3 regions of the Streptomyces sp. NBC_01433 genome follow, and region 1 is predicted to be linked to each of the others. Evidence: riboswitches for the same ligand, from Rfam matches in the RefSeq annotation. Region 1 holds a riboswitch; each other region holds the start of a gene.
The links. A riboswitch is a leader RNA that binds a small molecule or an ion and turns the genes downstream of it on or off. The one in region 1 is predicted to bind thiamine pyrophosphate.
Positions count from the first base shown of each region.

Region 2: it holds a riboswitch for thiamine pyrophosphate, as region 1 does, so the genes downstream of both, OG413_RS01115 (thiamine ABC transporter substrate binding subunit) here and thiC (phosphomethylpyrimidine synthase ThiC) in region 1, are expected to answer to the same signal.
Region 3: it holds a riboswitch for thiamine pyrophosphate, as region 1 does, so the genes downstream of both, thiO (glycine oxidase ThiO) here and thiC (phosphomethylpyrimidine synthase ThiC) in region 1, are expected to answer to the same signal.

Region 1 covers NZ_JAPEPM010000001.1:2,336,649-2,346,078, forward strand. The annotation lists gene OG413_RS10545 (LacI family DNA-binding transcriptional regulator) at 1-648, shown strand, start outside; gene OG413_RS10550 (metallophosphoesterase) at 823-1,881, shown strand; gene OG413_RS10555 (hypothetical protein) at 2,064-2,897, shown strand; gene OG413_RS10560 (DUF805 domain-containing protein) at 3,044-3,400, opposite strand; gene thiC (phosphomethylpyrimidine synthase ThiC) at 3,756-5,576, opposite strand; TPP riboswitch at 5,569-5,701, opposite strand; gene OG413_RS10570 (YibE/F family protein) at 5,773-7,104, shown strand; gene OG413_RS10575 (SsgA family sporulation/cell division regulator) at 7,197-7,634, opposite strand; gene OG413_RS10580 (helix-turn-helix domain-containing protein) at 7,736-8,506, opposite strand; gene OG413_RS10585 (DUF5326 family protein) at 8,894-9,106, opposite strand; gene OG413_RS10590 (cupin domain-containing protein) at 9,234-9,430, opposite strand, start outside.
Region 2 covers NZ_JAPEPM010000001.1:274,303-283,732, reverse strand. The annotation lists gene rpsB (30S ribosomal protein S2) at 1-443, shown strand, start outside; gene tsf (translation elongation factor Ts) at 543-1,379, shown strand; gene pyrH (UMP kinase) at 1,539-2,315, shown strand; gene frr (ribosome recycling factor) at 2,437-2,994, shown strand; gene OG413_RS01125 (phosphatidate cytidylyltransferase) at 2,994-4,079, shown strand; gene rlmN (23S rRNA (adenine(2503)-C(2))-methyltransferase RlmN) at 4,212-5,318, shown strand; TPP riboswitch at 5,361-5,477, shown strand; gene OG413_RS01115 (thiamine ABC transporter substrate binding subunit) at 5,558-6,658, shown strand; gene OG413_RS01110 (iron ABC transporter permease) at 6,751-8,364, shown strand; gene OG413_RS01105 (ABC transporter ATP-binding protein) at 8,388-9,413, shown strand.
Region 3 covers NZ_JAPEPM010000001.1:4,815,856-4,825,285, reverse strand. The annotation lists gene OG413_RS21725 (DUF4126 domain-containing protein) at 1-280, shown strand, start outside; gene OG413_RS21720 (NAD(P)/FAD-dependent oxidoreductase) at 312-1,829, shown strand; gene OG413_RS21715 (hypothetical protein) at 1,929-2,861, opposite strand; gene metF (methylenetetrahydrofolate reductase [NAD(P)H]) at 2,912-3,829, opposite strand; gene thiE (thiamine phosphate synthase) at 3,993-4,643, opposite strand; gene OG413_RS21700 (Rv2175c family DNA-binding protein) at 4,720-5,085, opposite strand; gene OG413_RS21695 (NAD(P)/FAD-dependent oxidoreductase) at 5,155-6,399, opposite strand; gene OG413_RS21690 (hypothetical protein) at 6,428-6,769, opposite strand; TPP riboswitch at 6,821-6,933, shown strand; gene thiO (glycine oxidase ThiO) at 6,931-8,118, shown strand; gene thiS (sulfur carrier protein ThiS) at 8,259-8,447, shown strand; gene OG413_RS21675 (thiazole synthase) at 8,450-9,253, shown strand; gene pknB (Stk1 family PASTA domain-containing Ser/Thr kinase) at 9,369-9,430, shown strand, end outside.

The sequences.
Region 1 (9,430 bases):
GAACTCGTACGCCAGGGCCTGCCTGTCGTCTCGGACGGCCGCCCGGCCGGGACGCTTCCGGTCACCGCCTGGGTCGACAACGACCACCGGGCCGCCGTGCTCGACCTCCTCGACCACCTCGCCGCCGCCGGGGCGCGCCGTATCGGCCTGCTGACCGGCACCACCACCGACACGTACACCCGGCTGTCGACCACCGCGTATCTCCACTGGTGCGAGCGGGTGGGCCAGGACCCGGTCTACGAGTCCTACCCGGCCCACGACCCCTGCGCGGGCGCGGTCGCCGCCGACCGCCTCCTCGCCCGCCCGGACCGCCCCGACGCCGTCTACGGGCTCTTCGACCCCAACGGGACCGATCTGCTGGCGGCCGCCCGCCGCTACGGCCTGCGGGTCCCTGAGGACCTGCTGCTGGTCTGCTGCAGCGAGTCCACCGTGTACGCGAGCACCGAGCCGCCCATCACGACGCTCTCGCTCAAGCCGCACCGCATCGGCACAGCCGTCGTCCAGCTCCTCATCGACGCCATCGAGGGCGTCGAACACGACGGTCCGGTGGAGCAGGTGATACCGACGGAGCTCATCGTCCGGACCTCCTCGCAACGGCGTCCGCCCCGCACCACCGTCAGCCCGCCACGATCCCCGAGCGGGGACTGATCGTATTATTCCGGACCAATTGGCCGGTGAACCGTGCGTGCGCCCGGATTCACCACCCCTGGTGCGTCACACAGCACGATCCGCATTCCTATGATGGGCGCACGACACCGCGGACCACCTCTACCAGGCACGGCCCGTCAGGTGTACGGCGGCGCGACGGTGGTGGAGGGGTCGATGACTCAGGGGGCCGGTCAGGAACCCGTGGTGCGGACGGCGACGTTGCGCGACTTCCGCGTACCGCCGTATGCGCAGACGCCCGTGCCTCGGCACCCACCGCACCCGGGCAACGCCATGCCCGGCGACGAGCCGCCGGCGGGCTACACGCCCACCGAACGCGACCTTCCCGTCATCAATCGCGGCGACACGGTCCAGGTGCGGACCGCCCCGGACCCGCAGGCCGTTCCCGGTACGGAGCGCGGCCCGCTGTACGTCGTGGGTGACGTCCACGGCTATCTGGACGAGCTGCTGGCCGCCCTCGCCGAACAGGGCCTCGTCGACGCCGACGGCAACTGGACCGCGGGCAACGCCCGGCTGTGGTTCCTCGGCGACTTCACGGACCGCGGCCCGGACGGCATCGGCGTCATCGACCTCGTCATGCGCCTCTCCGCCGAGGCGGCGGCCGCGGGTGGCTACTGCAAGGCCCTCATGGGAAACCACGAGCTGTTGCTGATCGGCGCCAAGCGGTTCGCCGACACTCCGGTCAACTCCGGAGCCGGCACCGCCACCTTCCAGGCCGCCTGGCTGCTCAACGGCGGCCAGAAGACGGACATGGAGCGGCTCCAGGACGTCCACCTCCAGTGGATGTCCCGGCTCGACGCGGTCGTCGAGGAGGACGGGCACCTGCTGATGCACTCCGACACGACGGCGTACCTCGACTACGGGTCCACCATCGAGGACGTCAACGACACGGTGCACGCCATTCTCACGCGTAACGACGCCGATGAGTGCTGGGACCTCTTCCGCAAGCTCACCAAGCGGTTCGCCTTCCGCGACGAGGGCGGCTCGCAGGCGGCGCGCGAGCTGATGGCGACCTACGGCGGACAGCGCGTCGTCCATGGTCACAGCCCCATTCCGTATCTGCTCGGCGAAGTCGGTTCGGAGGACGGCGAGAACGGTGCGGGGCCCGTGGTGAACGGTCCGCATGTGTACGCGGACGGGCTCGCCATCGCCATGGACGGCGGAGTGACCATGGCCGGAAAGCTGTTGGTCGTCCAACTCCCCCTGCATGACTGAGGGCTGTCGGGGAAGACGCATCCACGACCTGACCCCGCCGATCACCGGGCCCAATTACGGAAAGCCCCTGTCACCCCGTGCCGTGAGCGCTCTACCATCGGCGTATCAGTAGCAGGCTCTCCTCCGTTTCCGCCCGATCGCCCGGCCAACGCGGGTCATCAGGCCCTACGGAGCATCGGGGGATGCATATGAATAGCGCTCCGCACCTGCTGGCCGAGGACCGCCCCGAGTACGAGCGGATCCTCGGTGACGCACTGCGTCATGCTCACGAACGCCCGGATCTGGACGGCGTCGGAGACCATCTCAACACGGAACAGCTGCGCACCATGGCGCTGAACGCCACGGACCTGATCACCGCGGCCGCCGCCACGGAGTACGAGCACTACGTGCGCGCCCGCGGCGAGCTGCGTACGCCCACGGGTGCGGCGGACCAGGACGAGGATCAGGAACCGGACCTCGGTAGACCGCTGGGCGGGACGGACCGGACGGGCGGCATAGGCGCGGCCGTCACGGTCCTGGCACCGGTCCTGGCGGGGACGGCCGCCCTGATCTTCCTGCTGGTCGGCTACGTACTGAAGGCCGTCAGCCCGTCGCTCGCCTTCGCCGGCACCATGGTCACGGCCGGGTGGTTCTTCGGGGCCTTCGCCGCGGTGGCCAGCCTCGTCGCCGCCACGGGGCTGCTGACCACCGCGCTCCGCAACGGTGCGTCCTCGCTGTCCGCCGAGAACGAGGAGCAGGAGCTCCCGGAAGAGGTCGCGCGGGCCAGGGAGGCTTGGCGCCATGCCCTGCTGGAGCGCGGCATCCTGCCGTTCCTGCGGGACGCCCTGGCCGATCCGACCGCCGGTCCCGCCGCGCGGACCCCGCACCCCTCCCCCAACCGCATCCCGAAGATCGGCTACAGCAGGCCGGACTTCTCCGGCCCGGAGGACGGCCCCTCGGCGGGCCCGCGGCCGACCTTCACCAGCCCCGACTTCACGAGCCCGGACTTCGGCGGCCCCGAACACCAGCCGGACTGACGGCCACGCGCGCATCAGGCCACCTGTGCCCGCCCCGCCTGTGCCCACCCCGCGCACGCCCGCGCGGACACGGCAAAGGCCGGGGCAGCTCACGCTGCACCCGGCCCGTGCGGTGCTCCGGCCCGTAACGGGACCGGAGCGGTGAATCAGACGCCCTGCGGAGCCAGCTTCGGGTTGGCACCGTACTCGTTCGACTCGTACTTGCCCTCGGTGGCCAGGAAGACCAGCAGGATGATGCCGCCGACCAGCGGGATGAGCGAGATCAGGATCCACCAGCCCGAACGGCCGGTGTCGTGCAGCCGGCGCACGACGACCGCGATCGAGGGCACGATGACCGCGACGAGGTAGATGTAGTACGGGATCTGCGTGCCTATCACCCCGCCGATGACCATCAGGATCACGGCAGCGATGAAGTTGAAGAGCACGAACATCCAGTACTCCTTGCGGCGTGCGCGACCGCTGAAGCCTGCGTAGTTCTTGAGTACGTCCAGGTACCAGTTCATGGTGATTCCCTCCCCGGGCCCCCCGTGCGAGGGCTCACATTTTTCAGCCAGGCATGCCGGAAAGTAAGGCACAGATAAGGACGCGGTCAAGCGCAGGCGGGCCGGGGGCGAAACGTACATCCAGCTGCAGCTCTACCGTGTCCATACCGTCGCTCAACCACTACGGAATACACGGCAAATGGGCCTTGTGTGGCCGAAACAGCCTGTTACGGACAGTTGTTGGGATCTCCGGTGCCGGGATACGGCGTCGCCCCGGGCGCAGAGGCTCCCGGGGCGACACCGCCAAGTCCCTCCTGGCATCGCGGAATTCCGCATGCCCCGGCCCCCTCCCGTAGGACGGAGACCGGGGCTCCGGTCAGTCCGCGATCGGCAGATAGACCCGGTTGCCCGAGGCCGCGAACTCCTTCGACTTCTCCGCCATGCCCGTCTCGATCTCCGCCCGCGACCCGCCGTGCTCACGCCGGATGTCCTGGGAGATCTTCATCGAGCAGAATTTCGGCCCGCACATCGAACAGAAATGCGCCGTCTTCGCCGGTTCGGCAGGCAGCGTCTCGTCGTGGAACTCCCGTGCCGTGACCGGGTCCAGAGCCAGATTGAACTGGTCCTCCCAGCGGAACTCGAACCGCGCGTCCGACAGCGCGTCGTCCCAGTCCTGCGCTCCCGGGTGCCCCTTGGCGAGGTCCGCCGCATGGGCCGCGATCTTGTAGGTGATCACGCCGGTCTTCACGTCGTCCCGGTTGGGCAGCCCCAGGTGCTCCTTGGGCGTGACGTAACAGAGCATCGCCGTCCCCCACCAGGCGATCATCGCCGCGCCGATGCCGGAGGTGATGTGGTCGTACGCCGGAGCGACATCGGTGGTCAGCGGGCCGAGCGTGTAGAACGGCGCCTCCTCGCAGATCTCCTGCTGGAGGTCGATGTTCTCCTTGATCTTGTGCATCGGGACATGGCCCGGTCCCTCGATCATCGTCTGGACGCCGAACCGCTTGGCGATCGTGTTCAGCTCGCCCAGCGTGCGCAGTTCGGCGAACTGCGCCTCGTCGTTGGCGTCGGCGATCGACCCGGGGCGCAGACCGTCGCCCAGCGAGTACGTCACGTCGTACGTCGCCAGGATCTCGCAGAGTTCCTCGAAGTGGTCGTACAGGAACGACTCCTTGTGGTGCGCGAGGCACCAGGCGGCCATGATCGAACCGCCGCGGGAGACGATGCCGGTCTTGCGACGGGCCGTCAGCGGCACGTACGGCAGGCGCACACCGGCGTGCACCGTCATGTAGTCGACGCCCTGCTCGGCCTGCTCGATGACCGTGTCCTTGTAGATCTCCCAGGTCAGCTCCTCCGCCCTGCCGTCGACCTTTTCGAGGGCCTGATAGAGGGGAACGGTGCCGATCGGCACCGGGGAGTTGCGAAGTACCCACTCACGGGTGGTGTGAATGTTGCGCCCGGTGGAGAGGTCCATGACCGTATCGGCACCCCATTTGGTCGCCCAGGTCATCTTGTCCACCTCCTCCTCGATGGAGGAGGTGACCGCGGAGTTGCCGATGTTGGCGTTGACCTTCACCAGGAACCGCTTGCCGATGATCATCGGCTCGATCTCCGGGTGGTTGACGTTCGCGGGCAGCACGGCCCGGCCTGCGGCGATCTCCTCGCGCACGACCTCGGGCCCGACGTTCTCGCGGATCGCGACGTACTCCATCTCGGGCGTGATCTCGCCCCGTCGGGCGTACGCGAGCTGGGTGACGGGGCGCCCGTCCCGGCTGCGGCGCGGCTGGCGCGGGCGGCCGGGGAAGACGGCGTCGAGGTTGCGCAGCCCGCCGCGCGGCGAGGTGTGCTTGAGCCCGTCGTCCTCGGGGCGGCCCGGACGGCCCGCGTACTCCTCGGTGTCGCCGCGGGCGATGATCCAGTTCTCCCGCAGCGGTGCGAGCCCGCGGCGGACATCGGTGTCGATGGAGGGATCGGTGTACGGCCCCGACGTGTCGTACAGCGTCACGTCGTCGCCGTTGGTGAGGTGCACCTGACGGACCGGCACCCGGAGGTCCGGGCGCGAGCCCTGGACGTATCCCTTGTGCCAGCCGATGGACTTCCCGGCCTCGTCGTTCGGTGCGTCCTGACCCTGCTGCGCATTCCGCGCATCGCGGTCATTCTGCTTCGAGGCAGGCGTGCGTGCGTCCGATGTGGTCATGAGACCTACTCCCTACGCCGGCATTACCCGGTAACAGGTTCGGCGGTCGACGCAGCATGTCCCGTACGGAGTACGGAGGTCAGCGCCCTCTCAGCCCGGTGCTCCGAGCTCCCGCGTGTGCAAAGGTGCCACCACGCTAGCGTCCTTTCTGGCGAGCTGACCAGAGGGCCCCTCCCGTTCTTGCGATGATCGCCCCGTGACATCCCCCCAAAGCGACCCCGCACCCCAGGACCACGCCCACGGCCACTCGCACAGTCACGGCCCCGCCGCGCCCGTCTCGAAGCATCTGCGCAAGGTGATCGCGGCCGTGCTGATCCCCTTCGCCGCCGCGGTCGTCGTCGGTCTGCTGGCCTTCTGGCCCGGCGGCGCCCCGGCACACGAGCGCACGGGCGTGGGCTTCGACCGGCAGACTCAGCAGGGCAAGGTGGTCCGGGTCGACAAGGTCGACTGCAAGGACGTCAACGCCGCCCAGGTGCCGGCGACCGGTGACACCTCCACGCCGTCCGGGCGCGAGGCGGTCAACGAACAGTCCGGGCTGTGCGAGAAGGCCACGATCGAGGTGATCACGGGAAAGGACAAGGGCCGCACGTTCGTCGAGGTCGTCCAGCCCGACGCGCCCCGGCAACTGCGGAAGGGACAGGGCGTGGTCGTGGCGTACGCGCCCGACGCCCCCCACGACCTCCAGTACTCGGTCACCGATGTGGACCGCACGGTCCCGATGGCTCTGCTGGCCGGGATCTTCGCCCTCGCGGTCGTCGTCGTGGGCAGGCTGCGCGGAGTGATGGCACTGGTGGCGCTCGCCGTGTCGTTCGCCCTGTTGACCCTCTTCATCCTGCCGGCGATCCTTGAGGGCTCGAATCCCCTGGTCGTCGCGGTGATCGGGGCCAGCGCCATCATGCTGGTCGCCCTCTACCTGTGCCACGGGCTGACGGCCCGTACGTCCGTCGCGGTCATCGGCACACTGATCTCACTGCTGCTGATCGGGCTGCTCGGCTCGCTCTTCATCGGCTGGGCGAGCCTGAGCGGCAACACCGACGACAACACCGGTCTCATCCACGGGCTGTACCCGGACATCGACATGAGCGGCCTGCTGCTGGCCGGCGTCATCATCGGCTCGCTCGGAGTGCTCGACGATGTGACCGTCACCCAGACCTCGGCGGTCTGGGAACTCCATCAGGCGAACCCGACGATGGGTTGGCGGGGGCTGTACCGGGCAGGTATCAGAATCGGACGGGATCACATCGCCTCGGTCGTCAACACCCTGGTGCTCGCCTACGCGGGCGCGGCGCTGCCGCTGCTGCTGCTCTTCTCGATCGCCCAGAGCAGCGTGGGAACGGTGGCCAACAGCGAACTGGTGGCTGTGGAGATCGTCCGTACGCTGGTCGGTTCGATCGGACTGGTCGCCTCGGTTCCGGTGACCACGGTGCTCGCCGCTCTGGTCGTCTCCGCGGACCGCACAGGGCTCGGCGCGGAAGCCGGAGCTCCTGCACCCGTACGGACCGGGAGGGGCCGTCGTCGCAAGGCATAACCGCGAACGACCGGCAGACAACCCGTTCGGCCGACACTCTGTTGCTCTACAGCCGACGCCTCGCCTCTTCAGCAGGCGCCGTGCTTCTCTCTTCAGCCGGCGTTCTGCTCCTCGGCGAGGATCCGGCCGAGTGCCTCTTCAAGGTTTCCGTCAAAGTCACCCAGCGTGTGCTCCTGACCCAGCGGCACCAGCTTGTCCGTCCGGTCGAGGAACGCGACGAGAGGCGCCGTGCCGGCCCGGAACAGCGCGCGATCCGCGCCGACCTGAAGCCGGATGTGCACATCGCTCAGTCCTTCGGGCTCGGTCGGCCCGATGTGCACATCGCCGTCGCCACTGGGGCTATTGAGACCGTCCAGAAGCAGCTCGCGGCCGAATGCCCAGGTCACAGGGGCATCGCCGGGCAGGTGGAAGGTCATCCGGATCGCATACGGATCGCTGACCTCGTACCGGAGCTCCACCGGAATTCGGAACGAGAGCTCCTCGGAGACGAGGAAGCTCATCATGACCTCTGCTTGAACCGACTCACGCATCGTTCAACCCCGCAGTAGATGAAACTGGCCAGGAATGATCCCCCATGGCCCTATTGACGCCATCGTGGTGCACGCGATAGCAGATCACAAGGAGTGATTTTTCAGATACTGATAGAGAACACGAACGAACGCAAGAGGCTCGCCACTTCGCCACGTAGTTGTTCGACTGCGGGGAGCAACCGATCTTCCTGGTCAAGGGGTATAGAAATGGCCACTGCGGCGATCGTGCTACCTGCGGTGATCGGGATGGCGGCACAGACCGTACCCAGTGCGTACTCCTGTCGCTCAATGACAGGTTTCGCACGCTCCATCGACCTGAACCGCTCAAGAAGCGACTGCCGATCTCGCACTGAGTAACGGGTCAGAGGTTGGACCGGATGGCGGTCCAGATGGTCCTCGCGGGCCTTCTCGTCGAGCTGGGCCAACAGACACTGGCCGATCGCATGCGCGTGCCCGGTCTCCCGGAACGCGGCCCACTCGTCCACCGCGGGGGCGGCGGGGCTGTCCGCGACCGCGATGAGTTCGATCTCACCCTCGCGGTAGACGGCGCAGTACACCGGCGCACCGATGGCGTCGCGCAGCTGCGTCAGCGAGTCGCTGACGGTGCCTCGACGTTTCTGCACTGCTGGCAGACCGGTCAGTTTCTCGGCGGCTGCTCCGAAGACGAAGACGCCGTTCTCCCGGCGGAGGTAGCCCTCATGGGTCAGGGTGCGCAGCAGGTGGTACGCGGTCGGGAGCGGAAGGCCCGCCTCCCGCGCCAGCTGCTTCGCCGGCGCTCCGTCCCGATGGGCACCCACAGCCTCCAGCAGCCTCAGCGCCCGCTGCACCGAGCCGATCAGCGTCGGGACAGCGGCATTCGTTGCCGTGGTCAAGGTCACCCCCAGGCATGGTGACGGGCGGTCAGCCCTCCCGTGGGGGCCGCCCCCACGGGCCTGCCGCGATCCTGGGGTGCGGAGACCGGACGGACGCACAAACCACCGGTCAGGGTGGTGACGGACGGTTACGTCCCAGAGGGCGGCAGCGGTGCCCCACTGTATCCGTATGGCCCGTTCGGGGTGGGGTTTCCTGGGGGACTTAGCTCAGCTGGGCTAATCGTCGTAACTGTGCGTGGTCAGTGGGCTGACGTCGCACCCGCTGCCGACCGGCGTCCTTCTTTACGGATGCGCGTCCTCCACCGGTCGTCTTCACCGGTCTCCTCCACCAGTCGCCCGGCGCGGACCGGTCGCCGCTGCCAGCCGCCTCGCGGGGACCGGTGTGCTCTACCAGTCGTCTCGCGAGGAGGACGACGACATGAACTTCCGGACGAGGAAGACGACACCGCCCACCAGGACGACGAAGATCAGCACCTTGAAGAGAAGGGCGACGACGAACCCGACCACGCTGGCGATCAGGCCGCCGAACACGACGATCGCGATGACGGGCACCGCGACCCACTTCACCCACCAGGGCATCCCCGCGAATATCTCCCGCACGGCCATCGCCTGTACCTCGTCTCTGTGAGTTCCTGCTTCGATGCTAGAGGCGCGGGAGTGGCCGGCGGGGGCCCCGGAGCCCTTGAACTCCCCTGATCCGACCCCTAGGGAACCCGGGGTCCGGCCCTCAGCTCTCGGGCGGGGAGAAGACCACCATCACCCGGAGGTCCTCGGTGATGTGGTGGAACTTGTGGGCCACTCCCGCCGGTACGTACACGACGCTTCCCCTGCCGACCGGCGTCGTCTCCATGCCGACCGTGATCGCCGCCCGGCCGCTGACGACGAAGTACACCTCGTCCTGCTGGTGCGGCTGCTGCGGATCGA
Region 2 (9,430 bases), 2.1 Mb from region 1:
ACATCGCCGTCGGTGAGGCGCGCAAGCTCCACATCCCGGTCGTCGCGATCCTCGACACCAACTGCGACCCCGACGAGGTCGACTACAAGATTCCGGGCAACGACGACGCGATCCGCTCCGTCACCCTGCTCACCCGCGTGATCGCCGACGCCGTCGCCGAGGGCCTCATCGCCCGTTCCGGTGCCGCCACCGGTGACTCGAAGCCGGGCGAGAAGGCCGCCGGCGAGCCGCTCGCCGAGTGGGAGCGCGACCTGCTCGAGGGCGACAAGAAGGACGAGACCGCGGCCACCGCCGAGGTCCAGACCTCCGCCGAGACCGAGAAGGTCGCGGACGCCGAGTCCGCCGACGCCGCTGAGGCCGTCGCCGAGGCCCCGGCCGCCGAGGCGCCCGCTGCCGAGGCCCCCGCTGCCGAGGCTCCGGCCGCGGACGCCGAGCAGGCCTGACACCCGTCACGGCTGAAGACGGCGGGGACGGTGCCACAGGGCACCGCCCCCGCCGTTCACCCGTAGATCTTTCAGACTTCGAGAGAGAAATACAGACTCATGGCGAACTACACCGCCGCTGACGTCAAGAAGCTCCGTGAGCTCACCGGCGCCGGCATGATGGACTGCAAGAAGGCGCTCGACGAGGCCGATGGCAACGTCGACAAGGCCGTCGAGGCGCTCCGTATCAAGGGTCAGAAGGGCGTCGCCAAGCGCGAGGGCCGTTCTGCCGAGAACGGTGCCGTCGTCTCCCTCATCTCCGAGGACAAGACGTCCGGCGTCCTCCTTGAGCTGAAGTGCGAGACGGACTTCGTCGCCAAGGGCGACAAGTTCCAGGCCGTCGCCAACACGCTCGCCGCCCACGTCGCCGCGACGTCCCCGGCCGACATCGAGGCGCTGCTCGCCTCCGAGATCGAGCCCGGCAAGACCGTTCAGGCGTACGTCGACGAGGCCAACGCCAACCTCGGCGAGAAGATCGTGCTGGACCGCTTCGCGCAGTTCACCGGTTCGTACGTCTCCGTGTACATGCACCGCACCATGCCCGACCTGCCGCCGCAGATCGGTGTCCTGGTCGAGCTGGACAAGGCCGACGCCGTGCTGGCCAAGGGCATCGCGCAGCACATCGCCGCCTTCGCCCCGAAGTACCTGTCCCGCGAGGACGTCCCCGCCGAGATCGTCGAGGCCGAGCGCCGCGTCGCCGAGGAGACCACGCGCGCCGAGGGCAAGCCCGAGGCCGCGCTCCCGAAGATCGTCGAGGGTCGCGTCAACGGCTTCTTCAAGGAGGCCACCCTCCTCGGCCAGCCGTACGCGCTGGACGCCAAGAAGTCGGTTCAGAAGGTCCTGGACGAGGCCGGTGTCACCCTGAAGCGCTTCGCGCGCATCAAGGTCGGCATCTGAGTCCGTCCGCGAAAAACGGTGGACCCCGATAGGGTCTAGTGCAGTCGACGGCCGCACTCATGCCGGACGACCGCAGATCTGACGAGGAGGCCATTGCCGCTGAGGGACATCGGACCCACCGGCAATGGCCTTCTTCGTATGTGCACGAGGAGAATTTCCATGGACAAGGGCGCGGACGCCACTCAGGGTGACCACAAGCGCGACGACGGCAAGGTTTCCGGACGCTTCATGCTGAAGCTGTCCGGCGAGGCATTCGCCGGTGGCGGAGGTCTCGGTGTCGACCCCGATGTCGTGCATGCCATCGCCCGCGAGATCGCGGCCGTCGTGCGCGACGGCGCGGAGATCGCGATCGTCATCGGCGGCGGCAACTTCTTCCGTGGTGCCGAGCTCCAGCAGCGCGGCATGGACCGGGCCCGGTCCGACTACATGGGCATGCTCGGCACGGTCATGAACTGCCTCGCGCTCCAGGACTTCCTGGAGAAGGAAGGCATCGACTCGCGCGTCCAGACCGCCATCACCATGGGCCAGGTCGCCGAGCCGTACATCCCGCTCCGTGCCGTGCGGCACCTGGAGAAGGGGCGCGTCGTCATCTTCGGCGCCGGCATGGGGATGCCGTACTTCTCCACCGACACCACCGCCGCCCAGCGCGCCCTGGAGATCGACGCCGAGGCACTGCTGATGGGCAAGAACGGGGTCGACGGCGTCTATGACTCCGATCCCAAGACCAACCCCGGCGCGGTGAAGTTCGACGCGCTGGAGTACAGCGAGGTGCTCGCCCGCGATCTGAAGATCGCCGACGCCACCGCCATCACGCTCTGCCGTGACAACCAGCTCCCGATCCTCGTCTTCGAGCTGACCGCCGCGGGCAATATCGCCCGTGCCGTCAAGGGTGAGAAGATCGGCACGCTCGTGAGCGACGAGAGCACCCGGGCCTGACGGCCCCAAGGATGGACAACGGCCTGCCGGTCGGACACCGTGCAGGTGAGGACGCGACGCAGGACCCGCCGGGCCCGGCGATGACGATGCCGGGCCCACTCAAGACACGCAGGAGCACGTGGTGATCGAAGAAATCCTCCTCGAGGCCGAGGAGAAGATGGAGAAGGCCGTTGTCGTCGCGAAAGAGGACTTCGCCGCGATCCGCACCGGCCGCGCGCACCCGGCGATGTTCAACAAGATCGTCGCCGACTACTACGGCGCGCTGACCCCGATCAACCAGCTGGCCTCGTTCTCGGTTCCCGAACCGCGGATGGCCGTCGTGACGCCGTTCGACAAGACGGCGCTGCGCAACATCGAGCAGGCGATCCGCGACTCCGACCTCGGCGTCAACCCGAGCAACGACGGCAACATCATCCGGGTGACCTTCCCCGAGCTCACCCAGGACCGCCGCAAGGAGTACATCAAGGTCGCCAAGACCAAGGCCGAGGACTCCAAGATCTCGATCCGCTCCATCCGCCGCAAGGCCAAGGAGACGCTCGACAAGCTCGTCAAGGACAAGGAGTCCGGCGAGGACGAGGTGCGTCGCGCGGAGAAGGAGCTCGACGACACCACCGCGAAGTACGTCGCGCAGGTGGACGAGCTGCTCAAGCACAAGGAAGCCGAGCTGCTCGAAGTCTGATGAACGACTCTTCCTGGGGCGCCGCGCAGGGAGCCGGATACTGGAGCACGCCCGAGATGGGAGTTGCTCCGGCGGGTCCTGCCCACGATGTGCATGACGCCCAGCAGACTCGGCCCATGCCCAACGTGCCGGACGTTCCCGACGCAGGTAGAGACGCAGACGACCGCGACGACCGGAACAGGGATGCCGCTCACGTCAGCGGCCCCCTGTTCCGTGACGAGATGCCGCAGGAGCCCATGTCCACCCCGCTGCCGCCCCCGCCGCAGAAGAAGCGTGCGGGGCGTGATCTGCGCGCCGCCATAGGGGTGGGCGTGGGGCTCGGCGCCGTCATCGTCGCCTCGCTCTTCATCGTGAAGGCTGTTTTCGTCGGCGTGATCGTGCTCGCCGTCGTCGTCGGCCTCTGGGAGCTCACCTCCCGGCTGGAGGAGCGCAAGGGCATCAAGGCTCCCCTCGTGCCGCTCGCCGTCGGCGGGGCCGCCATGGTCGTCGCCGGCTATGCGCGTGGTGCGGAGGGTGCCTGGGTCGCCATGGCGCTGACCGCCCTCGCGGTGCTGGTCTGGCGGATGACGCAGCCGCCGGAGGGCTACCTCAAGGACGTCACCGCAGGGGTCTTCGCCGCGTTCTACGTACCGTTCCTGGCCACGTTCGTCGCGATGCTCCTGACGGCGGACGACGGGCCGCAGCGGGTCCTCACCTTCCTGCTGCTCACCGTGGTCAGCGACACCGGCGCGTACGCCGTGGGCTGGCGATTCGGCAAGCACAAGCTCGCACCACGTATCAGCCCCGGAAAGACCCGCGAGGGCCTGCTCGGGGCGGTCGCCTTCGCGATGGCCGCCGGTGCGCTGTGCATGGAGTTCCTGATCGACGGCGGTTCCTGGTGGCAGGGGCTGCTGCTGGGTCTCGCGGTCGCCGCCAGTGCCACCCTCGGTGACCTGGGCGAATCCATGATCAAGCGTGACCTGGGCATCAAGGACATGGGCACGCTGCTGCCCGGCCACGGCGGCATCATGGACCGGCTGGACTCGCTGCTGCCGACCGCGCCGGTGGTGTGGCTGCTGCTGGTGCTGTTCGTCGGATCAGGCTGAGCCACCGAGGTCCACCGGTCCGGCCGAGCTGACGCGTACAGATGCCGTCCGACCTGCGATTTCTACGAGTGAGGGTCCGTTGTCCACAGGGCGGCGGGCCCTCACCCGTCTGTCTGCGACACTGGATGAACCATGCCTAAGCCCGGAGAACTCACTTTCGTCGCGCCCCGCGGAGCCAAGAAGCCGCCGCGGCACCTCGCCGACCTCACGCCCGCAGAGCGCAAGGAAGCAGTCGCCGCGATCGGCGAGAAGCCGTTCCGCGCCCAGCAGCTCTCGCAGCACTACTTCGCGCGGTACGCGCACGACCCGGCGGAGTGGACCAACATTCCCGCCGCGTCGCGGGACAGGCTCGCCGAGGCGATGTTCCCCGATCTGATGACCGTGGTCCGGCACATCAGCTGCGACGACGACACCACCCGTAAGACGCTGTGGAAGCTGCACGACGGGACGCTCGTCGAGTCCGTTCTGATGCGCTATCCCGAGCGCGTGACGATGTGCATCTCCTCGCAGGCCGGCTGCGGGATGAACTGCCCGTTCTGCGCGACCGGGCAGGCCGGGCTCGACCGCAATCTGTCGACCGCCGAGATCGTGCACCAGATCGTGGACGGCATGCGGGCGCTGCGCGACGGCGATGTTCCGGGTGGCCCCGCCAGGCTCTCCAACATCGTCTTCATGGGCATGGGCGAGCCGCTGGCCAACTACAAGCGGGTCGTCGGCGCGATCCGTCGGCTGACCGACCCCGAGCCGGACGGCCTCGGGCTCTCGCAGCGCGGGATCACCGTCTCGACCGTGGGTCTGGTTCCGGCCATGCTGCGCTTCGCCGACGAGGGCTTCAAGTGCCGTCTCGCCGTGTCGCTGCACGCCCCGGACGACGAGCTGCGCGACACCCTCGTCCCGGTGAACACCCGCTGGAAGGTCCGCGAGGTGCTGGACGCCTCGTGGGAGTACGCCGAGAAGTCCGGCCGCCGCATCTCCATCGAGTACGCGCTGATCCGTGACATCAACGACCAGGCATGGCGGGGTGACCTGCTCGGCCGGCTTCTCAAGGGCAAGCGGGTGCACGTCAACCTGATCCCGCTGAACCCGACGCCCGGCTCCAAGTGGACCGCCTCGCGGCCCGAGGACGAGAAGGCCTTCGTCGAGGCCATCGCCGCCCATGGCGTACCGGTGACCGTGCGTGACACCCGGGGTCAGGAGATCGACGGGGCCTGCGGGCAGCTGGCCGCCTCCGAGCGCTGAGGCCGGAAAACGCCCGTGTAGCCTGGGACCGAAATCAACTTCATATTCCGACAGGGGAGCGCCACAGCGCTGAGAGTGCGGCACCAAGGACAGGTTGGCCGCAGACCCTCTGAACCTCGCCCGGGTCATTCCGGGTAGGAAGTTCGGTCATTACTCAAGCTGTTGCGCCCTGCCCGCTTCCGGTTCGTTCCGGCGCGGGCAGGGCCGCGTCTCTTCCTGGTCACTCCAGGAGGAATCACATGAACACCACCACGAAGTACGCGGCGACGGCTCTCGCCGCGGCCCTCGGCGTCACCGCGCTCGCGGGCTGCGGCAGTTCCGACGACGCGGGCGCGGGGTCCGGTGGTACGAAGAGTTCCGGCTCCAGGACCGTGACCCTGGTCAGCCACGACTCCTTCAACGCCTCCGACTCCGTGCTCAAGGAGTTCACCAAGGAGTCCGGCTACACGGTCGAGGTGCTGAAGAGCGGCGACGCCGGTGCCGCGCTCAACCAGGAGATTTTGACCAAGGGCTCTCCGCGTGGCGATGTCTTCTTCGGCGTCGACAACACCCTGCTCTCCCGCGCCCTCGACAACGGCCTGTTCACGCCGTACGAGGCGAAGGGCCTGGACCGGGTCGCGGCCGACACCCGGCTGGACGACAAGCACCGGGTCACACCGGTCGACACCGGCGACATCTGCGTCAACTACGACAAGAAGTACTTCGCCGACAAGAAGCTCGCGCCGCCGCGGTCCTTCGACGACCTGCTGAAGCCCGCGTACAAGAACCTCCTCGTCACCGAGAACGCCGCGACCTCCTCACCCGGCCTCGGCTTCCTCCTCGGAACCATCGCCTCCCACGGCGAGGACGGCTACCAGGACTACTGGAAGAAGCTGAAGAACAACGGGGTCAAGGTCGTCGACGGCTGGGAGCAGGCGTACAACGAGGAGTTCTCCGGCTCCGCGGGCGGAAAGAAGACCAAGGCGGACCGGCCGCTCGTCGTCTCCTACGCCTCCAGCCCGCCGGTCGAGGTGCTGTACGCGAAGCCGCAGCCGGCCGAGGCACCGACCGGCGTCGCCGCCGGGACCTGCTTCCGGCAGATCGAGTTCGCCGGGCTGCTGACCGGGGCGAAGAACGAGGCGGGCGGCAAGGCGCTGCTGGACTTCCTGATCAGCAAGACGTTCCAGGAGGACATGCCGCTGAACATGTTCGTGAACCCGGTGGCGAAGGACGCGAAGCTTCCGGAGCTCTTCACGAAGTTCGGCGCGACCGCCGACAAGCCGGCCACCCTGGCGCCGGAGAAGATCGCCGAGAACCGTGAGCAGTGGGTCCAGTCGTGGCACTCGCTCGTCGTGAAGTAGCCAAGTCGGCCGGGGCCGGGTCCTCGGAGGTTCGGCAGAGCGGTGGAGGGCCCCGCGGAGCCCGTCGCGGGAACGCGGTGCGGCTCGGTCTGATGGCCGTGCCCGTCGCGTTCTTCGCGGTGTTCTTCGCCTACCCCGTGGCCGCGATCGTCGGCCGCGGGCTGAAGGCCGGGGGCACTTGGCAGTTCGGCCGGATCGGCGAGGTGCTGGCCCGGCCGGACATCCTGGACGTCCTCTGGTTCACCACCTGGCAGGCATTCGCCTCGACCGCGCTCACCCTGCTCATCGCACTGCCCGGCGCCTATGTGTTCGCCCGCTTCGACTTCCCCGGAAAGCAACTGCTGCGGGCGGTCGTCACGGTGCCGTTCGTCCTGCCGACCGTGGTCGTCGGTACGGCGTTCCTGGCACTGCTGGGACGCGGCGGATTCCTGGACGAACTGTGGGGCGTCCGGCTCGACACCACCGTGTGGGCGATCCTGCTGGCCCATGTCTTCTTCAACTACGCGGTGGTCGTGCGGACCGTCGGAGGGCTCTGGTCGCAGCTCGACCCGCGGCAGGAGGAGGCCGCGCGGGTGCTCGGAGCCGGACGGTTCGCCGCCTGGCGGCGGGTGACGCTGCCCGCGCTGGCGCCCGCCGTCGCAGCCGCCGCGCTGATGGTCTTCCTGTTCACCTTCACCTCCTTCGGCGTCGTACAGATCCTCGGTGGTCCCGCCTACTCCACCCTGGAGGTGGAGATCTACCGGCAGACCGCGCAACTGCTCGATCTGCCGACGGCCGCCGTGCTGACCCTGGTGCAGTTCGCGGCGGTCGGCGCGATCCTCGGCGTGCACGCCTGGACGGTGCGGCGCCGCGAGACCGCGCTGAAGCTCGTCGACCCCGCGCAGACCGCCCGCCGTCCGCACGGCGCCGGACAGCGGGCGCTGCTCGGCGGGGTACTGCTGACCGTCCTGCTGCTGATCCTGCTCCCGCTCGGAGTGCTGGTGGAGCGCTCGTTCGACGGGCCCGGCGGCTACGGCTTCGGCTACTACCGGGCGCTCCAGTCCGCCGGGGCGAGCGGCTCCACCTTCCTGGTCGCCCCGCTCGAGGCGATCGGGAACTCCCTTCAGTACGCGCTCGTCGCGACCGCCATCGCCCTGGTCGTCGGAGGGCTGGCCGCGGCGGCGCTGACCCGGCGGGCGGGGCGGCTGGTGCGAGGCTTCGACGCGTTGCTGATGCTGCCGCTCGGGGTGTCCGCCGTCACCGTCGGCTTCGGATTCCTGATCACCCTGGACAAGCCACCGCTCGACCTGCGGACCTCCTGGATCCTGGTGCCGCTGGCCCAGGCGCTGGTGGGCGTCCCCTTCGTCGTACGGACCATGCTGCCGGTGCTGCGTGCGGTGGACGGACGGCTGCGCGAGGCGGCGGCTGTGCTCGGTGCCTCTCCGCTGCGGGCCTGGCGCGAGGTCGATCTGCCCCTGGTGCGCAGGGCTGTGCTGGTCGCGGCGGGCTTCGCCTTCGCGGTGTCGCTCGGCGAATTCGGGGCGACCGTGTTCATCGCGCGGCCCGACAACCCGACGCTGCCGGTCGCCGTGGCGCGGCTGCTGGGGCGGTCCGGAGAACTGAACTACGGGCAGGCGATGGCCCTCAGCACCATTCTGATGCTCGTGTGCGCGGTGTCGCTGCTGCTCCTCGAACGCATCCGCACCGATCGATCCGGGGAGTTCTGAGTGATGGCTGGGGAGTTCTGCGCATGCTGAGGCTGGAAGCCGCCACGGTCCGGTTCGGGAAGAGGGCCGCCCTGGACGCCGTGGATCTGGAGGTCGCCGACCACGAGATCGTGTGTGTGCTCGGGCCGAGCGGCAGCGGGAAGTCCACCCTGCTGCGGGTCGTCGCCGGGTTGCAGGCGATGGACGGCGGCAGGGTGCTGCTGGACGGGGCCGACCAGGCGGGGGTACCCGTGCACCGGCGCGGGCTCGGGCTGATGTTCCAGGACCACCAGCTGTTCCCGCACCGGGACGTCGGCGCCAATGTGGGCTTCGGGCTGCGGATGCATGGGTCCGGTCGCGCCGAGACGGACCGCGAGGTGGGGGAACTCCTTGATCTGGTGGGCCTGCCCGGCGCGGAGCGGCGTGCGGTCGCCGCACTGTCCGGCGGTGAGCAGCAGCGCGTCGCCCTCGCCCGCGCGCTCGCCCCGCGCCCGAAGCTGCTGATGCTGGACGAGCCGCTGGGCCAGTTGGACCGCAGTCTGCGCGAACGCCTCGTCGTCGAACTGCGCACGCTGTTCGGCCGCTTGGGCACGACGGTGCTGGCCGTCACCCATGACCAGGGCGAGGCTTTCGCGCTCGCCGACCGGGTCGTCGTCATGCGGGACGGCCGGATCGCCCAGGTGGGTACGCCGTTGGAGGTCTGGCAGCGGCCCGCCTCCGCGTTCGTCGCCCGGTTCCTGGGCTTCGACAACGTGGTGGACGCGACGGTGACCGGCACGGCCGCCGACACGGCGTGGGGCAAGGTGCCGGTGCCCGAGGGGTCGCCCCAGGGCCGGTGTGACCTGCTGGTCCGTCCCGCCGGGGTACGGATAGTCGTGCCGGAGGACGGGTTGCGCTGCACGGTCGGGGTGCGGACGTTCCGGGGGAACCATGTCGCGGTGCGGCTGCGGCCCGACAACGGACCGGAGCTGGAGGCGGAGTGCGCGCTGCGGGACACCCCGCCGGAGGGCGCGGTCGTGGGCGTCGGTTTCGACGCGGCGGAGACGGTGGTCCTGGCCCGGGCGGGGTGACGGGCTGATGCCCTGCG
Region 3 (9,430 bases), 2.5 Mb from region 1:
CCTGGTGAAGGCGGGCACCAGGATGGCGGTCAACACCTCCCCCGAACCGTTCAGCAACATCGGGGTGAGCACGGCCGAGGACCTCGGTGTCGCCGGGATCATCACGTTCGCCATATTCCATCCGCTGGCGGCCGCCGTCATCGCCGCTGTCCTACTGCTGCTCGGGCTGCTGACACTGGTCTTCCTGGCCGCGCGGATCCGCCGGTTCCTGCGCCGCAGGGCCCAGCGCCGCGAGGAGAAACGCCTGGCCGGAGCGGGTGGGCACCGGCCTCCCGGGTGAGTTGTCGGTGGCGGTCGATAAAGTCGACGGCATGGCACGAATTGCGGTGATCGGCGCCGGGACGGGCGCGATGGCGGCGGCCGCCCGGCTCGCCGTGGCTGGCCACCGGGTGACGGTGTACGAGCGCTCGGCGACGTACGGCGGCTCGGTCGGCAGGTATACCCATGAGGGCTTCGCCTTCGACACCGGGCCGACGCTCCTTCATCTCCCCGCGGTCCAGCGCGACTTGTTCGTGAAGACCGGCAAGGAGTCCCTGGAGCAGAGCGTCACGCTGTCCCAGGTCGATCCGGCGAGCCGCCACCTCTTCGCGGACGGCACCGCGGTGTCCCTGCCCAACGCCTCGCGGTCCAAGGTGGCCGCCGCCCTGGACGGAGCGCTCGGGCCCGGCTCGGGAGCCCGTTGGAGCGGCTTCCTGGACCGGGCCCGCGATGCGTGGGACCGGTCGCGGCGGCCGTTGCTGGAGGAGCCGCTGCGCCCCGACTGGCAGGCGCTCGGCCGCGACCCCTACCCCTCGGTCCGGCAGCGCCGGCTGCTGCGCGGTGCCCGGCAGGCGGGCACGGTGGCGGAGGTCGGCGCCTGGGAGCTGGCGGACCCCCGGCTGGCCGCCCTGCTCGACGGGTACGCCCTGTCGTACGGCCTCGATCCGCGCCGCGCCCCGGCGGCGGCGGCCCTGCTGCCGTACATGGAGGAGACCTTCGGCAGCTGGTACATCACCGGAGGGATTCGGGAGCTGGCCCGCGCGGTGTACGAGCGGTGCCTGGCACGCCGGGTGGAGTTCGTCTTCGGCGCCGAGGTGGTCCGGGTGGTCGAGAAGGACGGCCGGGCGGCGGGCGTGGAGCTGGCGGGCGGCGAGGTGGCGGAGGCCGACCGGGTGGTGCTCGGCGCCCAGCCGCGCCCCGGTCTGGTGCCGGGTCAGGAGCTGTGGGGGGACGGGGACGTGGCGGCGTGGCCGCGCCCCGCGGGCGATGACGTGCCGGGCCGGTTCGTGGTGCTGCTGTCTCTGCGCGGCGCCCGGGAGGCCGATGCCGTGCACCGGACCGTGGTGCACGCGGCGGACGGGGCGGCGGAGCTCGACGCGGTGTTCCGGGGCCGGGTCGCCGAGCGGCCCACGGTCACGGTGCTGCGTCCCGACGATCCCTCGACCCGCCCGGACGAGGCGCACGAGGCGGTGACGCTGACGGCGACGGTGGCTCCGCAGGGCCCGGTCGACTGGACGGACGCGGCGCTGCGCGAGCGGTATGCCGACACGCTGATCTCGTCGGCCGTGGAGGCCGTTCCGGGTCTGCGGGAGCGGATCCTGCACAGGGAGGTGCGTACGCCGGTCGAGACCGCCGCCGAGACGGGAGCCGAGGGGGGTTCGGTGCCCGCGCCCGCACTGGCCGGGGCCGGGGGCGCGTATCTGCGTCCGGCGAACCGCACCCGGCTGCCGGGACTGTATCTGGCGGGCGGCTGGTCGCATCCGGGTGGCGGGCTGGCGCATGCCGGAATGTCGGGGACGCTCGTCGCCGGACTCATCGTGGAGGGCGACGACTTCCGCGGCTCCCGCTGAACGACTGAACGAAGCGAACGGAGCGAACGACGGCCGGGCGAACGGCACGGCGGCCGGAGGCGGCCGGGCGCGCCCCGGCCGCCGTGCCGACAGCCGTGCTCAGTAGCGGTACGGCTCGCTCTGGCCGGTGTCATTGCCGTTGCCATTGCCGTTGCCGTACGGAGCGGGCCGCACGGGCTGTTCCGGCGGCATCGGCGGGAACTGCCCGGCGTCGCGCTGCTGCGGGACCCAGACGCCCCCGGGCGGGGTCTCCGGGCTGTCGTACTGCTGCGGGTAGGGGTCGGCGTACTGCTGCTGCCCCCCGAAGCTGTCGTAGTTGTTGCCGTAGCTGTCGTACGAGGCGTAGGGCGCGGATCCGCCTGCGGGGCCGGTGCCGATGTACGGGTCGGAGTAGGCCGCGTAGCTCTGCTGCTGGCCCGTGCCGTAGTCGTACTGCCCGGCGTAGGTGTCCTGGGCGGCGGGCCGGTCGTAGTCGCCGTAGGGGGTGTACGCGCCGTACTGCGGCTGCGGTTCGGCCCCGTGCTGCTCGGGGTGGCCGGAGCCGGGGCCGTTGCCGTTGCCGTCGCCCTGCTGGCCGTTCCCGGCGTACGTGTTGTCGGTGTAGACGCCGTACTGCCCGGTGTCGTCGGGCAGCGGCTGCGGCTCGTAGACGGATGCGGCGGGCGCGGCCGCGGTCTCCGCGAGGGGCTGCTCGTACTCCAGGTCCGAGACCTGCAGCGTGGGCTCCTTGGTGGCCGCCCGCTCACCGCCGCCACGGCGACGGCGGCTCTCGCCGGGGCTGCCCCCGATGGCCCAGCCGGTCGAGAAGCCCCGCCGGAAGGAGAGGGTCACATAGGTCTGGCCGGTGGCGAAGGCGATCGCCCCGACCACGATGACCGGCACGGACGCGATCAGCACACCGATGACCACGGTGAGGAACCCGCCGAAGGCGAGGAGCCGCCAGCGCAGCCGTGCCTTGTACTGCAGCAGCACCTCGCCCAGCAGCCACAACGCCACAAAGCCGAATGCGATGTAGAGGACCGTCCAGCCCACGCCCGCCCCCTCCTACGGCCACCGCCCCGGTTGGTGGCGGGTACGGCCGGTCACGACTGCTTGTGCAGTCCGAGATTCTCGTAGATTTCGAGCGTTGCCGTCGAGTTGTTGAGCGTGATGAAGTGAAGTCCGGGCACGCCTTCGGACAGCAGCTTCGCGCAGAACTTCGTTGCGAACTCGATGCCAATGGAGCGTACAGCGGCTGGATCGTCCTTGACGGCGAGGATGCGTTCTTTCAACGACGCGGGGAGGGTCGCGTTGCTGAGCTGCGCAAACCTTTCCAACTGTTTCACGCTGGTGAGGGGCATGACCTCGGGAATGATCGGGGTGTCGCAACCCGCCGCGACCACGCGGTCACGCATCCGGAGATAGTCATCCGGATTGAAGAACATCTGAGTGATCGCATAATCGGCTCCGGCGCGGCACTTGTCCACGAAATGCCCGATGTCGGTCTCCCAGTCGGTCGACCGCGGGTGCATTTCGGGAAAGGCGGCGACGCCGACACAGAAGTCGCCGGATTCCTTGATGAGCCGGACGAGGTCGGCGGCGTACCGCACGCCCTGCCCGTGCTCGACCCACTCGCCCATCGGGTCGCCGGGCGGGTCGCCCCGCACCGCGAGGATGTTCCTGATTCCGGCGTCGGCGTACTGCCCGACCATGTTGCGCAGTTCCGCGACGGAGTGGTTGACCGCGGTGAGGTGGGCGACCGGGGTGAGCGTGGAGTCGGCGGCGATCTGCTGCGTCGCCCTGACCGTCCCCGAGCGGGTGGAGCCGCCGGCGCCGTACGTCACCGAGACGAAGCTCGGGCGCACCGCCTCGACCCGGCGCAGCGCGTTCCAGAGGTTCCGCTCACCCTTCTCGGTCTTGGGCGCCCAGAATTCGAAGGAATACGAGGTCGTGCCGGTCGCGAGCAGGTCACGCACGGTGCGTGCACGGTCTGTCCTGGTGGAAGGTGTGCCAAGGGCCATACTGCGAGGTTAACCAGGGCTCGGCGGTCGCCCAACCGGGCCTGCGTTTTTTGTCTCGATTGGCCTGATTGTTGTCCACCCCTCGGACATCACGCGGGCGTCACGCGGACATCGCCCGACATCGCACGGGCATCAGGCGGCATCACGCGGACATGCCCTCAGATCAGACGGAGCGTGCCCGCACCCGCCGCGCGAGTGCGGCGGTGGCCGCGGCCGGGTCGGCGGCCTCGGTGATCGCCCGGACGACGACGACCCTGCGGGCACCCGCGTCCAGCACCTCGTCCAGATTGCCCTCGTCGATCCCGCCGATGGCGAACCAGGGGCGCGGCTGGTCGAGCGAGGCAGCGTAGCGCACGAGTCCGAGCCCGGGGGCGTGCCGGCCGGGCTTGGTGGGGGTGGGCCAGCAGGGGCCGGTGCAGAAGTAGTCCACGCCCGCCTCGGCGACGGCCGCGTCGACCTCGGACTCGGCATGCGTGGAGCGGCCGGTCACCACGTCGGCGCCGATGATCGCGCGAGCGGCGGGCACCGGCAGGTCACCCTGGCCCAGGTGCAGCACGTCCGCACCGATGGCATGGGCGACGTCGGCGCGGTCGTTCACGGCGAGGAGCTTGCCGTGACGCTCGCAGGCGTCGGCGAACACCGCGAGGTGTTCCAGCTCCTCCGCCGCCTCCATGCCCTTGTCGCGCAGCTGGACGATGTCCACGCCCGCCGGGAGCACGGCATCGAGGAAAGCGGGAAGGTCACCCTGTCGCCTGCGGGCGTCCGTGCACAGGTAGAGCCGGGCGTCGGACAGCAGCTCGCGAGGCGTGGGCATGGCGAAAATCCCCCGTCGGTACGGCGGGCGTACGGGCCGTGCGGGACGGCCCGTACCCCGCAGGTGGTTGTCTCGGTCAGAGGGCGAGCGCCTGGGCGCGGCGCTTCACCTCCGTACCGCGATTCTCGCTCAGAGCCTGCGCGGGGGTGCCGGGCAGGCTCGGGTCGGGAGTGAAGAGCCAGTCCAGCATCTCCTGGTCGGAGAAGCCGTCGTCCCTCAGGAGCGTCAGGGTCCCGGCGAGGCCCTTGACGACCTTGTCGCCGTCGATGAAGGCGGCAGGCACCTGGAGCGTCCGGTTCTCACCGCGTCGTACGGCGATGAGCTGGCCTTCCTTGACCAGCTGCCGCACCCGCGTCACCTGGATGTCGAGCAGTTCCGCGATGTCGGGAAGGTGGAGCCAGGCAGGTACTAGAGCATCGATCTTTGCGTCAATCTCGGTCACGAGGACAAGCGTGCCATCTGGGACCGACAGCCGGAAGCCGGGCCCGACCGTACGGGGGTCGGGCCCGGCTCACAGAGCCGTCGACTTCAGCGGTACGGAGGGGTCCGCCACCCGCGCCGGGTCGAGTGCCGCCCCCGATTCGATGAGCTTGCGCCCCTGCGCCAGATCGCGGGGACGGCCGACGGCGAGGACCGCCACGAGCGCGCCGTCGCGCAGCCAGCACACCGACCAGGCGGGATCGGCCGGGTCGCCGCGCCACAGGAGGGCGTCGGCGTGGGCGTGGTGGCCCGCGTACTGCACGAAGCGGCCGAACTGCTCGGACCAGAAGTACGGCACGGGGTCGTACACGCCGGGACGGCCGTCGCCGTCGAGTGCCGCGATGTCCGCGGCGACGGTCCTGGGGCCCTGGAGGGCGTTGTCCCAGTGGTGGACCAGCAGGCGTGCGCCGTAGCGGGCGGACGGGAAGGAGGCGCAGTCGCCGACCGCGTACACATCGGGCAGCGAGGTGCGCAGCGCGCTGTCGGCGGTGACCGAGCCGTCCGGGCCGAGCGCGATGCCGGAGCCGGCCAGCCAGCCGGTGGCGGGCCGGGCGCCGATCCCGACGACCACCGCACCGGCCGGGAGCACCCGGCCGTCCGCCAGGGTGACGGTGCCCGGTTCGACGCGGGAGACCCGGGCGCCGGTGAGGAGTTCGGCGCCGCTCTCGGCGTACCAGCCGGCCATGGGGGCGGCGACCTCGGCGGGCAGGGCGCCCGCGAGGGGGCGTTCGGCGGCCTCGACGACGGTGACCGCGCAGCCCGCGGTGCGGGCCGCGGTGGCGAACTCGGCGCCGATCCATCCCGCCCCGACGACCACCACGTCGTGCTGCCGTTCCAGGACGGGCCGCAGCCGGGCGGCGTCGTCGAGGGTGCGCAGCAGGTGCACGCCCCGCACGCCCTCGGAGCCGGGCAGCCGCACGGGTTCGGCCCCGGTGGCGATGACCAGGACGTCGTACGGAACGGGGCCGTCCGGTGTGTCCAGCTCATGTGCGCCGGAGCGCAGGCCACTCACGTCCACGCCCAGGCGCAGGGTGATGTCCAGCGCCTCGAAGTCGATGTCGAAGGCGGAGTTCTCGGCCTCGCCGAGCAGGACGGCCTTGGACAGCGGTGGCCGGTCGTAGGGCTGGTGCGGTTCGGCGCCGACCAGGGTCACCGGTCCGGTGAAGCCCCGTTCGCGCAGGGCGACGGCGGTCTGCACGCCCGCCATGCCCGCTCCGACGATCACGACACGGCGCGCCGACTGCCGCGCTGACTGTTGTTCCGTCTGCTCGCTCACCCGTACACCATAAACACCTGACGGACCGTCAGGAAATGAGCTCCTCCACCACGCTCGTCCCGCTGCCCTCCTGGGACTCCCACTCCCACCGTTCGTCCAGCCGCACCCGGCCGTCCGGGCATGCGCCGACCGTGGACAGGCAGTGCCCGGAGGAGGTCGTTCCGTCCTGCTTCAGCTGGACGTACCGGAAATCGAGCGTGTCCGCGGACCGGGTGCCGACGAGATGGCCGCGCACCACGTCACCGCCCTCGTACTCGGCCCAGATCCGGCCGTCCCGCTCGTGGTACGTGAAGCGGGTGCGGGTGCCGACCTGGCCGGGGGCCTGGTCGGCGACCGGCGAGAGGACGAGGCCGTCGAGCGAACGGGCCATGGCGGTTGCTCCCTTACTGGGCGTGGGCGACTGGGTTTAGGGTGGCAGACGTAAAACACTCGCGGGAGCCCGGACGTACCGGGCTGAGAGGGAGGCTGGACGGCCTCCGACCGTACGAACCTGATCCGGGTCATGCCGGCGAAGGGAGGGGCTGGACGCCCATGCGTTCTTCCACGAACGGAAATGGATCCGACGTCCTCGTCATCGGGGGCGGGATCATCGGTCTGGTGACCGCCTGGCGGGCGGCGCAGCGCGGACTGCGGACGACGGTGGCCGACCCCGCACCGGGGGGCGGGGCCGCCCGGGTCGCGGCCGGAATGCTGGCCGCCGTCACCGAACTCCACTACGGCGAACAGCTGCTGCTCGGTCTCAACGTCGCCTCCGCCGCGCGCTATCCGGAGTTCGCCGCCGAGCTGTCCGCCGCGAGCGGACAGGACATCGGCTTCCGCGCCTGCGGCACGCTCGCCGTCGCGCTGGACTCCGACGACCGCGCCCATCTGCGCGAACTGCACGCCCTGCAACAGCGTTCGGGGCTGGAGTCCGAGTGGCTCAGCGGACGCGAGTGCCGTCGCCTGGAACCGATGCTGGCACCCGGGGTCCGCGGCGGGCTGCGCGTGGACGGCGATCACCAGGTGGACCCCCGGCGGCTCGCCTCGGCGCTCCTGACCGCCTGCGAGCGGGCCGGGGTGGTCCTGAGCCGGGGCTGGGCCGAGCGGCTGACGGTCACGGGCGGGCGGGCCGTCGGAGCCGTGCTGGCCGACGGTACGGAGCTCGCCGCCGACCAGGTCGTGCTCGCCGCGGGCAGTCTCAGCGGCCGGCTCGCGGGCGTGCCCGAAGAGGCCGTACCACCGGTCCGCCCGGTCAAGGGCCAGGTACTGCGGCTGACCGTGCCACCCGCGTACGCCCCCTTCCTCAGCCGGACCGTGCGCGCCGTGGTGCGCGGCAGCCATCTCTATCTCGTCCCGCGCGAGAACGGCGAACTGGTCGTCGGCGCCACCAGTGAGGAGATGGGCTGGGACACCACCGTCACGGCCGGCGGGGTGTACGAGCTGCTGCGCGACGCGCACGAACTGGTGCCCGGCATCACCGAACTGCCCCTCACCGAGACCCGGGCGGGCCTGCGCCCCGCCTCCCCCGACAACGCACCGCTGCTGGGCCCCACCGCGCTGCCCGGCCTCCTGCTCGCCACCGGCCACCACCGCAACGGGGTGCTGCTGACCCCCGTCACCGGCGACGCGATGGCGGACGTGCTGACCTCCGGCGAGCTGCCCGAGGTGGCCCGCCCCTTCGCGCCGAGCCGTTTCACGCCCACCGCCGCCGCCCCCGTACCTCAGGAGCAGCCCGCATGACCCAGCCCGATTCCGCCCCTGTGCCCTCTTCCGCGCCCGGTCCGGTCGCCGCACCCGCGCCGGTCACCGATTCGGCCTCCGGCCCGGCTTCCGGAACGGGCTCCGGACCGGCCGCCGTTCCGGCCTCCGTTTCGGTTTCCGTGAACGGGGAACGCCGCGTCCTCCCCGCCGGTACCGCGCTGGACGTCCTCGTCGCGAGCCTGACATCCGCGCACTCCGGGGTCGCCGCCGCCGTCAACGAGAGCGTCGTCCCGCGCGGCCAGTGGTCCCTCACCGCGCTCGGCGACGGCGACCGGGTCGAGGTCCTGACCGCCGTGCAGGGGGGCTGACCATGTCCGACGACCTCTTCGCCCTCGGCGGCGCCTCCTTCACCTCCCGGCTGATCATGGGCACCGGCGGCGCTCCGAGCCTCGATGTCCTGGAACGCTCCCTGGTCGCCTCCGGCACCGAGATGACCACCGTCGCGATGCGCCGGCTCGACCCGACCGTGCGGGGCTCGGTGCTCTCCGTCCTGGAGAAGCTCGCCATCCGGGTGCTGCCGAACACCGCGGGCTGCTTCACCGCGGGCGAGGCCGTCCTGACCGCCCGGCTGGCCCGGGAGGCACTGGGCACGGACTGGATCAAGCTGGAGGTGGTGGCCGACGAGCGGACGCTGCTGCCCGACCCGGTCGAGCTGCTGGACGCGGCCGAGATCCTGGTCGACGACGGGTTCACGGTCCTGCCGTACACCAACGACGACCCCGTACTGGCCCGGAAACTGGAGGACGTGGGGTGCGCGGCGATCATGCCGCTGGGCTCCCCCATCGGCTCCGGGCTCGGCATCCGCAATCCGCACAACTTCCAGCTGATCGTCGAGCGGGCCGGGGTGCCGGTGATCCTGGACGCCGGGGCGGGGACGGCGTCGGACGCGGCGCAGGCGATGGAGCTGGGGTGCGCCGCGGTAATGCTGGCCTCCGCGGTGACCCGGGCGCAGGAGCCGGAGCTGATGGCGGCCGCGATGCGGCACGCGGTGGACGGTGGACGGCTGGCGTACCGGGCGGGCCGGATCCCGCGCCGCCACTTCGCCGAGGCATCGTCCCCGGTGGCGGGCCGGGCGGTGCTGGACCTCCTGGACCCGGAGCACCCGGCGTTCTGACGTCCCGCACCGCACCCCGGCCATGAGCGTGTCCCTGTCACGGATCGGCTGCAGTACCGCTCCGGGACCGCCCCGGCCCGTCCGTCCTGTCCGTGGCGGCTCGTAGACTCATCGGGTGGATACGACCCTCCAGGACCCGCTCGTCGGGCAGCTGCTCGACGGCCGGTATCGCGTCGA